3 regions of the Tunturiibacter gelidiferens genome follow, and region 1 is predicted to be linked to each of the others. Evidence: riboswitches for the same ligand, from Rfam matches in the RefSeq annotation. Region 1 holds a riboswitch; each other region holds the start of a gene.

Region 1 (4,117 bases):
GAATCGAGGTCGAGTTTGTCGCCGGATGGGCGGAGAGTCCGCTATTGGCGGAGGCATTTGCCGAGAAGCTGTGGCCGGTGTGGGCTGAGGCCTGCGCTGAGTCGGGGCAGCAGGTTCCAGTGTTGTTTACGGCGCATAGCGTGCCGTGCCGAACGATTATGACCGGTGAGGCTTCGGTTGCAGGAGCAAGGCCGGGAACTCCTGCGCAGGATTCGCCAGACCCGTATCCGGTGGAGGCCAAGCGTACTGCGCAGATGGTGGCGGATCGGATGGCTGCTGTTGGCTTTCACGAGAAGGACTGGTACTTTGCGTTTCAAAGCCAGGGCATCAGCGGTGGACCGTGGATTGGACCGACCGTGGAGGATACGCTGAAGGCAATCAAAGCCGAAGGGCATGTGGGCGTGGTGATGCAACCGGTTGGGTTTCTCTGTGATCACGTGGAGATTCTGTACGACATCGACATCGCCTTTCGTCAGACTGCGAGCGAGTTGGGTCTGAAGCTTTGGCGTGCGGAGAGCCTGAATGACTCCGAGGTGCTGGTGGAGGCGCTGGTCGACGTCGTCTCCGGCAAATATAAGGCGACTGTCGATGAGGTGTTGGTTCCGGCGTAGGTATAGGCTGTCTTGAGGGCCGAAGGCGGAGGCTCTGGCCTCCGATTTTTATTGCTGAATATTTTTCTGGAGAGAAGATGAAGCGCGTTGCGATTGTTGGCGGCGGGGTGGCCGGGCTGGCGGCGGCGTACGAGTTGGCGCGTCTGGCGCGCAACGGCGCATCGTTGCAGGTGGTGTTGTTCGAAGCCTCGACGCGACTGGGTGGAATCATCGAGACGGTTCATGAAGGCGGGTTCGTCATTGAATGCGGGCCCGATGCGTGGGTGACGGAGAAGCCGTGGGCGCGGGAGCTGGCAGAAGAGCTTGGCCTGGGCAATGAAGTGATGCCGTCGAATGACGCGACGCGCAAGACCTATGTGCTGGTGGACAAGAAGCTGCAGGCGATGCCGGATGGTATGCGGATGATGGTGCCGGTCGATCTCGATGCGATGGATGCTTCGGATATGTTCAGCGCTGCGGCGAAGCTGGCGTATCACGAAGAGATGGGACGAGCAGAGGAGTTGCGTGAGGCCGCCCCTGACCAGGACGAGAGCGTTGCGGAGTTTGTTCGCCGCCATTTTGGAGATGAGGTGCTGGCAAAGATAGGAGCACCCCTTCTGAGCGGCGTGTTTGGCGGCGATGTGACGAAGTTGAGCGTGCGTGCGGTGATGGCTCCCTTTGTCGCGATGGAGCGGGAGCGCGGCAGTTTGATAGGCGCATTGCAGGCGAGTGTTGCGGCAAAGAGACACTCCGTGTTTACAACATTGAGGAGCGGCATGGGAACGCTGGTGGATCGTATGATCGCTGCGATTCCTGAGGATTGGGTTCGACTGCTCGCGGAGGTAAGGTTCATCTCGTACGGCGAAGAGGGATGGCTGGTAGGAACGGCGCGAGGTGTCGAACGTTTCGACGCAGTGATGATGGCTGCGCCGGTCGATGTTGCGTGTTCCCTACTGTCTCCGGTGGACCCCGAGGTCGCTCCTTTGATGGAGATGGACGCAAGCTCTGCGGTGGTAGCAGCATTTGGATTTCCTGACGCCGCGAAGTTTCCTGTTCCGCCCGGGTTCGGCTTTCTGGTGCCGCCAGGCTCCGATAGTCTGCTGCTTGCGGGTACCTTTGTCGATCAGAAGTTTGAAGACCGGGTACCGCAGGGAGGACGGCTGGTGCGAGCCTTCTTTGGCGGGAAAGCGGCCGAACGGCTGATGCGGTGCGGTAATGACGAGACAGCCGCTGTGGCGCGGATGGAGCTGGCGAGGATTCTGGGTCCGCTGCCGGAGCCGCAGGTCACTGTGGTGCGACGTTGGCCTCGCAGTCTTCCGCAGTACGCAGTGGGACATCTGGAGCGGATGAAGAAGCTCGATGAGCGAGTGAGCGCGCTCGACGGATTGTGGTTGCTCGGCAACGGGTATCATGGCGTGGGCGTGCCCGATCTGGTGCGCGATGCTCGGGTTGCGGCGCGGCGGATGGCACGGGAGAGCGAAGGTCTAGCGGAGGTCGCGGAGTTGTAAAGATTTGACCCGGCGCAATGACCGGGATAGTCTTTTTCTACACTGGTGTTGGGAAGACGGTGTGAATCCGTCGCTACCCCGTAACTGTAAGCGCTGAGAGTTTTGACGATTGGTACTAAGCCACTGGGATTCGTCCTGGGAAGGTGAGTCAGAGCTCGACGAAGCGTAAGTCAGGAGACCTGCTGGTGGCCGATCAGGCTTGATTCAGCTTCGCTGGGAGAGCTGGAGAGCATTCTCGCCGACTGTAAGAGTCTGCCCGAGCGCTGCCTAAAATTCATCCCGCTCTGCTCGATTGCTTCGAAAGATGCCGGGCGAGGAGCTAACGATGCAGGAGATGCGCCAGAGTTCCGTGACACTCGTTCTTGGTGGCGTTCGCAGCGGCAAGAGCCGTTATGCGCAACAGCTTGCCGAGCGAGAGAGCCGCGTGATCTTTGTGGCGACGGCGAAGGTCTCGGACGACGAGATGCAGAGGAAGATCGAACGGCATCGCGAAGAGCGGCCGGCAGAGTGGATCACCGTGGAGGAGCCACTGGAGCTGGTTCAGGTGCTGGCGCAGCGGGGATCCAGCTGCGATGTGATGGTGGTTGATTGCCTGACGATCTTTGCAGCGAATCTTCTTGAGGCCGAAGGTGACGATCGGGGGGCTGTGGATCGGCGCGTCGAGGCTTTATGTGAGGCGTTGCGGTCGGCAAGTTGTTCAGTGGTGTTGGTTTCGAACGAGGTAGGCAGCGGGGTGGTGCCGGCGTATCCCCTGGGGCGGCGATATCGCGATTTGCTGGGCGAGATCAATCAAAGCGTGGCAAGAGTTGCCGATGATGTTGTGTTGATGGTGGCGGGACTGCCGCTTGCCTTGAAGGGACATCTTGAGGTGACGCTGTGAGAGGCCTGTTAGTGTCGGGCACCGCTAGCGGCGTTGGCAAGACGACGGTTGCACTGGCGATTATGGCGGGGCTCCGACGACGTGGGCTCGCTGTGCAGCCATTTAAATGTGGACCCGACTTTCTGGATACTGGACATCACACGCGAATATGCGGGCGAAAGGCTCGAAATATTGATACATGGATGCTGAGCGAAGAGGCTAATCGCAACGTTCTGCGAGATGCCGCGCGAGAAGCGGATGTTCTGGTCGCTGAAGGCATGATGGGATTGTTCGATGGGAAGAGCGGAAACACAGAAGCGGGCAGTACAGCGGAGATCGCCAAGCTGCTAATGCTGCCTGTGGTGCTGGTCGTCGACGCCGCGAAAACAGCTAGGAGCATCGCTGCGGTTCTGCTCGGCTTTGAGATGTTCGATCCGGATTTGCGGCTTGCGGGTGTGATTTTGAATCGCGTTGCGACCGAGAGGCACTACGAGATGCTGCGGGCGGCGATTGAGACCTCGTGCAGGACGAAGATTCTGGGTTGGCTGCCCCGTGATCAGACGATCGCAATTCCCGAGCGGCATCTAGGCCTGCAGGGTGCAGCTGAGGCTGCGACTGAAGATGATACTGCGATCGACACACTGGCTGCGCTTGCAGAAAGGTTCTTCGATCTTGATCGTTTGCTTGAACTCCAGTGCGGTTTGAAGCTGAACGAGGATCAGGATTCAGGCGTGAGGCACTCGCAATCTGAAGAAGCTGTGCGAATCGGCGTGCCATCGGATCACGCTTTCTCGTTCTATTACGAGGACAATCTGGATCTACTGCGCGAACAGGGGTCCGAGATCGTTCAGTTCAGTCCACTGCACGATAGGTGTCTTCCAACAGGACTGGACGGACTCTACTTAGGAGGAGGATATCCCGAACTCCATGCAGAACAGTTGAGCAACAATCGGAGCATGCTGGATGATGTTCGTGCCTTCGCTGCTTCGGGAAGACCGATCTATGCGGAGTGCGGTGGAATGATTTATCTGTCCAAGAGCCTTAGCACCGCCAGCGGAGAGACCTTCGCAATGGCTGACGTGCTGCCACTCTCGATGCAGATGACCGGTAAGCTCGTACAGTTTGGATACGTCACCGTAGAGTTCACTGAAGACTGTCTG
Region 2 (4,117 bases), 2.0 Mb from region 1:
GGAGAGCATGTAGTTGTTGGTGTAGGGGGCACGGTTGCGGTAGTAGAAGAAGGGGTCGGCGGCGATGGGAGTGAAGTTGGCCCAGTTGACTGAAGTGTCGGGGTTGGACGGGGAGACGCTGTGAGAGGGAAAGCGAAAGGGAAAGCGCTGTCTGTTGTTGACTCCGGTGGCGGCGGTGATGAAGGGAGTTGCAAGTAGCGGGGGGCCGGGGCTGAGATAGTTGAAGCCGAAGGGTGGGACGGCGTACATGATTCCGGCGGAGAGGCCTGGAAAGGCAGTGTAGAAGAGGCCGTAGCTGGCGCGAATGCTGGACTGGCCGCTGGCTCCGAAGACTTTGCTCCAAAAGCCGTGATCGAACTTTGGAGAGTAGGCGAAGCCGAGGCGCGGGGCGAAGTTTTTGTAGCTGGTGGGGGCGATGGTGTTGGGAGCGCCGGGATAGAGCGTTGATTGCGCTCCTGGGATGTAGGTCTGGAGTTGATTGTATTTTTCGGACCAAGGTGCGATCACGTCCCAATGGAGACCGGCGTTGATAGTGAGATCGCTGCGGGCGCGCCAGCTATCTTGCACGTAGAGACCGAGGTAGCGGTTGCGCAGATAGAAGGGCTGGCCGGAGGATTGGGTGAAGTTGCTGGGCGTGCCGAGGAGGAAGTCGGCATAGGGATTACCGGTTTCAGTGCCGTTGATGTTGAAGGTGCCGTTGAAGGTAGCGTTGGGGTGTTCGTTGACCTGGTCGATGTGAAATTGGACGCCGAACTTGAGCGTGTGCGCGCCGATGGAACGGGAGAGTCCGTCGCTGAAGTAAAAGGTGTTGTTAATTTGGGTTAGGTTCGTGATGGGGACGCCCATGACAAAGGTAGGGAAAGTGATGTTTTCGACGCCTTCGAACTGCGGGGCCTGAACGAAGATGCCTCCGTTTGCAGGGTCGGTGAAGCCCTGAGATGCGAGGCTGACGCCGAGGCCTCCTTTTGGCTGGCCGATGATGTTGGCGTTGCGGAGGTAGCCGATGTGGAATTCGTTGACTTTGTTTGCTCCGATGACCTTGGTGTCGCCGACGGAGAAGAGTTGGGCACGACCGATGAAGAGAGCGTCGAATCCGGGGATGCTCGCACCAGCGACGGAGCCAGGATACGGGTTGTCGAGGCTGTAGTCGTCGATGAAATAGTAGCCGGACAGCTGGCCGAACCGGCTGTTGCCGTCGACTCGTGCTGACCCTTTATCGTCGCGGACGGTTTGCGAGAAGGAGGAGCTGGAGAACTGATTTTGGCCGACGTTTGGGGAGGGGATGTATTGGAGAAGATTTTTTGCGGGGGCGGACCATGCGCTCTGGGGGATGTTTCCGTCAGGAAAGACGCTGGTGTAAGGTTCGCCGGCGGTGATGGTGCGTCCTAGTTGCTGGCTCAGCAGCGATGCGAGATAGGAACCGCTGACAGATCCGGTGAGGTCGTCGAAGTTGCCGGAGCGTTGTGCGAGGGAGGGGACGGAGATGTTCCCCGTGGAGACGCCCTGCGTGGTCCGGGTTCCCTGATAGTCGGCGAAGAAGAATAGTTTGTCCTGCTAAATGGGGCCGCCGATGGCTCCGCCGAACTGATTTTGATTGAAGGGGGCGCGGGTTCGATCGAAGTAGCCCCTGGCGTCGAGGTTGGTGTTGCGGAAGAACTCGAAGGCTTTGCCGCGGAAGCGATTTGTGCCTGATTTGCTGACAACGGTGACGATGCCGCCGTTGTAGTTGCCATACTCGGGATCGAAGTTGGCGGTGAGGACGCGGAACTCTTCGATGGAGTCTAGGTTCGGGATGACGGAGGTGCCTCCATTCATGTGCTCCTGAACGTCTATTCCGTTGACCAGGAATCCGTTGGAGGATTCGCGCTGACCGTTGATGGAGAGGTTGCCGGGGTTTGCGTCGCCGGAGGGATCGAGGCCACCAGTGACTCCGGCCATGATGACGGAGCTGGGCAGAAGGGTTGAGATAGGGGCGACGCCGGGCTGGATGGCGAGCAGGTCGGTGTAGCTGCGGCCGTTGAGGGGGATAGCGGTCATCTGATCTCCGGAGACTACTTCGCCCAGATGGGTGGCGGTGGTGTCGACCTGAACGCCGGCTTCGCTGGTGACGACTACGACGTCGGATCGTGTACCGATTTCCAGGGAGGCGTTGATGCGTAGAGCGGAGTCGGCGTCTACAGACAGGCCGGTTTTTCGCTGCGCGTTGAAGCCTATCGCGGCGATGTCAATGTCGTAGTGACCTACTGGAAGATTTGGAAAGGTGTAGAAGCCCTGTTTGTCGGAGACTGTGTTGTAGGTTGTCTGCTGAGCGGTGTTGACCAGCTTGAGCGCTGCTCCTACGACAACGGCCCCGCTCCGGTCGGTGATGGCACCGGAGATGCTGCCTCCGGTTGCGGCTCGCAGAAGCGATGTGTTAGAACGAGCGATGCGAACGCTAGAAGAGACAGGAGCGTTTTGATGGAAGGAGAGCTTGACTTCGATAGCAGCATTACGCCTCAAAAAATGGCGTGGTAATCAGGCTAAGCTCAGGATGAGTGAGCGATCGCCCCCGTTTCCACGCGGGGTAGAATCACGACTTCTCCTGGGTAGGTCTCCTGATTTACAGGCGAAGCTGCTGTTGAGCGGCTCCTGACGCTTCGCCTTCCCCGATGGACTGAGTGGCTAGTGAAGGGTCTTTTCCTGATTACAGTGGCGGGACCATGCCGGACTCACACCGGCTTCCCTTTTATGCCCTCGCGGGCACCTAGGATGTTTCTCTTACAAACTAGCATAAGAGAAAAGTTTGCGATATCAACAGGATTGTCTCCAGTGACGATTTTCACGGTTTCAGCAGTTGAGTAATTCAGTCTGTGAGCACGCTGCGCAACGATCCCCGGTGCGATGAGCTAAACCGTTCGTCGCCAGACGGTCGGACTTATCCCCGTGAACTTCCGGAAGATCTTCGAGAACCGACCTCCATCCGAAAACCCGGTAGCGGAAGCAACCTGTTGAATAGTCCACTCTGCTCGCAAGAGAAGTGTCTTCGCCTTCTGGACTCTCATACTCACGATGTATTGATGCGGCGTGGATCCTGAACTCTCCCTAAAAGACCGTGCGAAGTGAAAGACACTTAAGTCTGTGAGGGCCGCCAACTCCTGGAGGCGAATATCCCGATGCAGATTTGCTTCTATGTATGACTGCACTCGCCGGAGATTCGGGCGCGAAAGCCCGCCTTTTATTCTGGCGGGGGCCGATGAAGTAAGCCCATACTTCTTGATGAGAGCTATCGACAAGGACATCCCCAATATATCTCCATAAAGAGATCCCATGGGCCAGCCTGCGTTCATCTCTCGCTCCATCTCCGTTAGCAGGAGACGCAACTGTTCATCTTGAAACGACCACTGATTTTCGAAGTCGCACGGCCCTCTGATACCAATTTGTTCGGCAGCCTGACTAAGCAGCGATGGCTCCAGGGATGCCACGATACGCTGCGAAGGCCCATACCAGAGCAGGCTGTCTCGGGTCCCCGGCGCCAGTAGGATTAGGCTGCCAACATCTGATCGGACACAGCCTTTCTGTCCGGAGCTGTGCCAGTCCATCTCGACCGGACCACTGGATTGAAGATGCAGACAAAACGTTGTGTGCTCATGTTCCGGTATGGCTACTGCGCCGAGGCGATGCCTCTCCAGCATCATGCCAGTCCAGGGTGAGCGTGCGTTATTGGTAGTGGGTTGTCCAGGGAGCAGAGGCACCGACTCCCCTTCCATCAAGACGGAGATGCGTTTCGACCTCATCGGGTCGTGGCAAGGGGTGGCGTCGAGCCTACTAAGCACTCCGTTTCCTCGACCTTCGCTGCCTGTCCCGCCACCGAACCCAGTCATGCACGATCTCCTTATTCATCATAGATCCAGCAAGAACAGACAACCTACCGCAAGATCAGCCACATGCGCCCATTGAAAATCCGGTATCTCTAGGGAGAGGAAACTGAGATGGGACTTATCCAGGGAGTAGTCGACGGCTTCATCATGACAGTCGGCATCACCCCGCCCAAACCCGAGAACAAACGCTCGGCAACGATCTTTATCGCGACGGGCCTTCTTGGCACAGTTGTCGGTATCATTGCTCTGTTTGCTTTTGT
Region 3 (4,117 bases), 2.4 Mb from region 1:
CCTCACAAAGAACCGCGACGTCTCGACCATCATGAAGATGAGCGGCGATCTGCTCAGCCATGTCGTCATAGAACTGGGCGATGATTGCCTCGTACCCGCCTGGGTGATCCGTCGTCTGCGTTGTGATTGGGTAGATCATCGGCAACTCAATCTGCTCGAGCGTCAACTCTGAGCTCACGATACAACGCGCGTTGCTCTGGCCGTGCTTAGCTGTCGGATAAGCAACAACGTGAGCTTGCCTGATGATGCGTAGAGCTTTGAGAGTGATAAGCTCTGGATCGCCAGGTCCTAGTCCAACACCGAATAGTTGTCCTGGCATCGTGCTCTCGATCATTCTTCCTCACTTGCCAGAGCGTTGACGGCAGCCGCTGCGATGGCGCTTCCACCGCGACGTCCTCGTATTGTCAAATAAGGTAGATTCAGGGGGTTAGTCTCTAGCGCCATCTTGGACTCCGCAGCGCCGACGAAGCCAACAGGAACGCCGATGATGAGAGCGGGAGTCGGTGCACCTGCTTCGAGCATTTCGAGCAGGTGGAACAAAGCCGTGGGTGCATTTCCGATCACGACAATAGAACCGTCAAGCTTGTCGCGCCAAAGTTCCAGAGCTGCCGCACTGCGAGTCGTGTCAAATCTCCTCGCTATCTCACCAGTTTTTGGATCGCTCAGGGTGCAGATCACTTCATTGTCTTTTGGAAGCCTGGATCGGGTAATCCCATTTGCCACCATATTTGCATCACAAAATATGGGCTTTCCTGCGAGGAGCGCCTGCTCACCAACTTCAATCGCAGTCGGTGAGGCAGAGACGTATTGCGGCAGATCCGTCATCCCGCATGCGTGAATCATCCTTACCACCACCCGAGCGAGGTCTGGTGTAAAGGCGGACAGGTCGGACTCAGCCCTGATAATCTCAAAGGATTCTCGATAAATATCCTGCGCGTCTTTCTTATAAATCATCCTCACGAAAAAACCTCAATGGGTATTTCTGCCTGACATGCGGCCACGTTGTCGATGGCAGATTCAAGCGAACAGTTTGAAGCAATAAATTGCCCATTGATCCGCAAACTGTAGCCCGAGGAACTTGCTATCAGTTCGGCGGTCGCACCACTTCGCATCGCGCATTGTTTTTCACATCCTGAAATATTGACCGTCCAGCCTGGTTGTGTGTAGCGGCCGGCTAGGCGGAGCGCCAACAAAGATGCATGATGTCTCACATCAGCCAGAGAGGCATCACAGCCGACAATGCCCGCACAAGCAGCTACCCCCCGGTATCCATCTTTGCCATCAGACGATAGACCAACTGCCTCAAGCTTTGCAGTAATCTGACTGACCGAACTTTCAGGAATAGATCCGAGGACAACACCTCGCCATGGAGCCAATCGAATATCTCCATCCCATCTCTTTGCGATTGAGGCCATACACCTTATCTGCTCTGCAGTTAGTCGTCCAAGAGGAACCGAGGGAACCAAGTCTACGAAACCCACTCGCTCGCATGGGTAGATTCCTACCGGCATATCGTCGACGTCGCCTAAACCGTCGGGAAACGGACAAGCCACGAGAAAATCAGATAACGCGTCGAGCAATCGATTCATCGCTCTTGGTGCTGACGCGATTTTCCTTCCCCTTGCAGGCATTTCGAGTTCTTTTGAGATCTCGACGCACATCTTTGCAGCCTCGAGTATGCAGTCCACGGCCTCATCGACTCTTACGCCAAAGCCAGACAGGATCCCCCCGATTGCGAGGTGAAACAGAGGCGTGTTATCAACGTTCACTGCTCGTAGGGCGAGATCGTCGCAGTCGCGACCAAACCAGCGTCCTCCGCCATCGATGGCAAAACTGAACTTAGGCGGTAGACCGGCTATCACATGATCGGCGATGAGACGACGATCTAGCTCTCGAACGAATGGCTGAGTATCCAAGATCTCGCCGAAGCCTAAGCCTGCGAAGGGACTTGCCACAATATTGCGGATTCGGTCATGTAACGGTGATGGAAGAAAGCCCGCGAGGTCGAGACCGTGAACTAAGGAGCTGAGATCTTTAGTCTTAATGGCCCGCAGTTGGATATTTGATCGTGAAGTGATGTCGACGTTCCCATCCGCGAATGAAGCGGAAAGTTCTGCGACAGCGGTGAGTTGGCTTGGAGTAATCATCCCTCCCGGCACTCTTATCCGAGTGAGTAGACCGTCTTTCGCCTGGACGGCATGAAGAATTCCAGGGCAGAAACTCTCTCCAACTCTCATCATGCGACTTTCTTTCTTGACTCGCCGCCGCAAGAATCGTCGGGAAACGCAGCTCATGAATTAGGCTGCGGCCACCCGACCTTCCCCTCGGAAGCGTGTGTCATTGTGCCCAATTTAGGCACTGTTTTCGGCAGGTTTTCGGACTCACAGGCTACCTAATGGCTCCAGCTTCCCAGTCCGCAACCAGACCAGTGCTTTGTTTAGAGCTTTCGTTCCTGATTACCGCTGCGGGGCAGTTCCGGATTCTCACCGGATTCCCTTTTGGTTTGCTCCTTGGAAGCAACCACCGGAAACAGTTCGAGTATAGATCAGATAAATATTCCGAACAACGTCGTGAATTCGTGTAAAGCAACAGATGTCAACGCTTTGTCAGGCTTGCGTTTGGGGTTCGTTTGGCGGTCGTGGCTTGGGCAGGAGTCCTGACGGGTACCGAGCTTCAGATATTTTTTGCTGGTGGTGGCCCGGGCAGGAGTCCTGACGCGAAGCGCGATTCGGACATTTGTGGCGTGGTGGCTTGGGCAGGAGTCCTGACGGGTACCGAGCTTCAGATATTTTTGCTGGTGGTGGCCCGGGCAGGAGTCCAACCTGCGACCTTCGCGTTAGGAGTGCGCTGCTCTATGCAACTGAGCTACCGGGCCACGTTTCGGTAGTGTATCGCGTAGGTTGTTGGTGTTGCGGTGGTAAACTTGAGGGTGGAGAGTTTATGCCTGAGATACAGCGTCGACGTGCGGTAACGGTGAACATTGGTGGAGTTCGAGTTGGGTCGGATTCGCCGGTTGTGGTGCAGTCGATGACCAATACGGATACGGCTGATGTCGAGAGTTCGGTGCAGCAGATTGCGGCGCTGGCTCGCGCCGGCTCGGAGATGGTGCGCGTGACGGTCAACAATGACGAGGCGGCGAAGGCTGTGCCGGCGATCGTCGAGGAGCTGGCGAAGAAGGGCTGGTCGACTCCGATCATTGGCGACTTTCACTACAACGGTCACCTACTGCTGCGGAAGTATCCCGAGACGGCGAAGGCGCTCGCGAAGTACAGGATCAATCCGGGCAATGTGTCGATCGGTCGGAAGGACGATGACAACTTCCGGACGATGGTTGAGGTTGCGGTTGAGCATCAAAAGCCGGTGCGGATTGGTGTGAACTGGGGTTCGCTCGATCAGGCGCTGCTGACGAAGATGATGGACGAAAATTCGAAGTCGGCCAATCCCCTGGCCGCTCGCGACGTGATGATGGAGGCGATGGTGGTGTCGGCTCTTGATAACGCCGCTGCCGCGGAGCGGTATGGATTGCGACGGGATCAGATTATTTTGTCGGCGAAGGTGTCGGGGGTTCGAGATCTGATCGATGTTTATACCGAGTTGGCGAAGCGTTGCGACTATGCGCTGCATCTCGGGCTGACCGAGGCCGGGATGGGGATGAAGGGCGTGGTGGCTTCGGCTGCGGGTCTGGCTCCTTTGCTGCTGTCTGGGATCGGGGATACGATCCGGGTTAGTTTGACTCCGACGCCGGGTGGGGACCGGTCGGAGGAGGTGCGTTGTGGACAGCAGATTCTACAGTCGCTTGGGATTCGCAGCTTCATGCCGCAGGTGACGAGTTGCCCTGGCTGCGGCAGAACGACTTCGACCTACTTCCAAGAGCTGGCGGAGCGGATTCAGGGCTACCTTGTGGCTTCGATGCCGGAGTGGAAGAAGCAGTATCCGGGGGTCGAGGAGTTGAAGCTGGCGGTGATGGGCTGCATCGTCAATGGGCCCGGCGAGTCGAAGCATGCGAATATTGGAATCTCGCTGCCTGGGACGTTTGAGGAGCCTAAGGCTCCGGTTTATGTGGACGGCAAGCTGTTCACCACGTTGAAGGGTGATCAGATCGTTGAGGAGTTTCAGG

The links. Region 1 has a riboswitch for cobalamin ahead of cobU (bifunctional adenosylcobinamide kinase/adenosylcobinamide-phosphate guanylyltransferase). Riboswitches for the same ligand answer to the same signal wherever they lie in the genome.
Region 2: it holds a riboswitch for cobalamin, as region 1 does, so the genes downstream of both, RBB81_RS22035 (TonB-dependent receptor) here and cobU (bifunctional adenosylcobinamide kinase/adenosylcobinamide-phosphate guanylyltransferase) in region 1, are expected to answer to the same signal.
Region 3: it holds a riboswitch for cobalamin, as region 1 does, so the genes downstream of both, cobG (precorrin-3B synthase) here and cobU (bifunctional adenosylcobinamide kinase/adenosylcobinamide-phosphate guanylyltransferase) in region 1, are expected to answer to the same signal.

Annotation. Positions count from the first base shown of each region.
Region 1 is NZ_CP132938.1:1,660,499-1,664,615, reverse strand. Features, by position in the region: gene hemH (ferrochelatase) at 1-611, shown strand, start outside; gene hemG (protoporphyrinogen oxidase) at 689-2,098, shown strand; cobalamin riboswitch at 2,125-2,299, shown strand; gene cobU (bifunctional adenosylcobinamide kinase/adenosylcobinamide-phosphate guanylyltransferase) at 2,448-2,978, shown strand; gene RBB81_RS07635 (cobyrinate a,c-diamide synthase) at 2,975-4,117, shown strand, end outside.
Region 2 is NZ_CP132938.1:5,137,425-5,141,541, forward strand. Features, by position in the region: gene RBB81_RS22025 (hypothetical protein) at 1-846, opposite strand, end outside; gene RBB81_RS22030 (hypothetical protein) at 1,006-1,209, shown strand; gene RBB81_RS22035 (TonB-dependent receptor) at 1,555-2,499, opposite strand; cobalamin riboswitch at 2,568-2,762, opposite strand; gene RBB81_RS22040 (AraC family transcriptional regulator) at 2,886-3,860, opposite strand; gene RBB81_RS22045 (hypothetical protein) at 3,969-4,117, shown strand, end outside.
Region 3 is NZ_CP132938.1:4,056,327-4,060,443, forward strand. Features, by position in the region: gene RBB81_RS17690 (precorrin-2 C(20)-methyltransferase) at 1-319, opposite strand, end outside; gene RBB81_RS17695 (precorrin-8X methylmutase) at 331-954, opposite strand; gene cobG (precorrin-3B synthase) at 957-2,294, opposite strand; cobalamin riboswitch at 2,350-2,543, opposite strand; tRNA gene RBB81_RS17705 (tRNA-Arg) at 2,799-2,875, opposite strand; gene ispG (flavodoxin-dependent (E)-4-hydroxy-3-methylbut-2-enyl-diphosphate synthase) at 2,941-4,117, shown strand, end outside.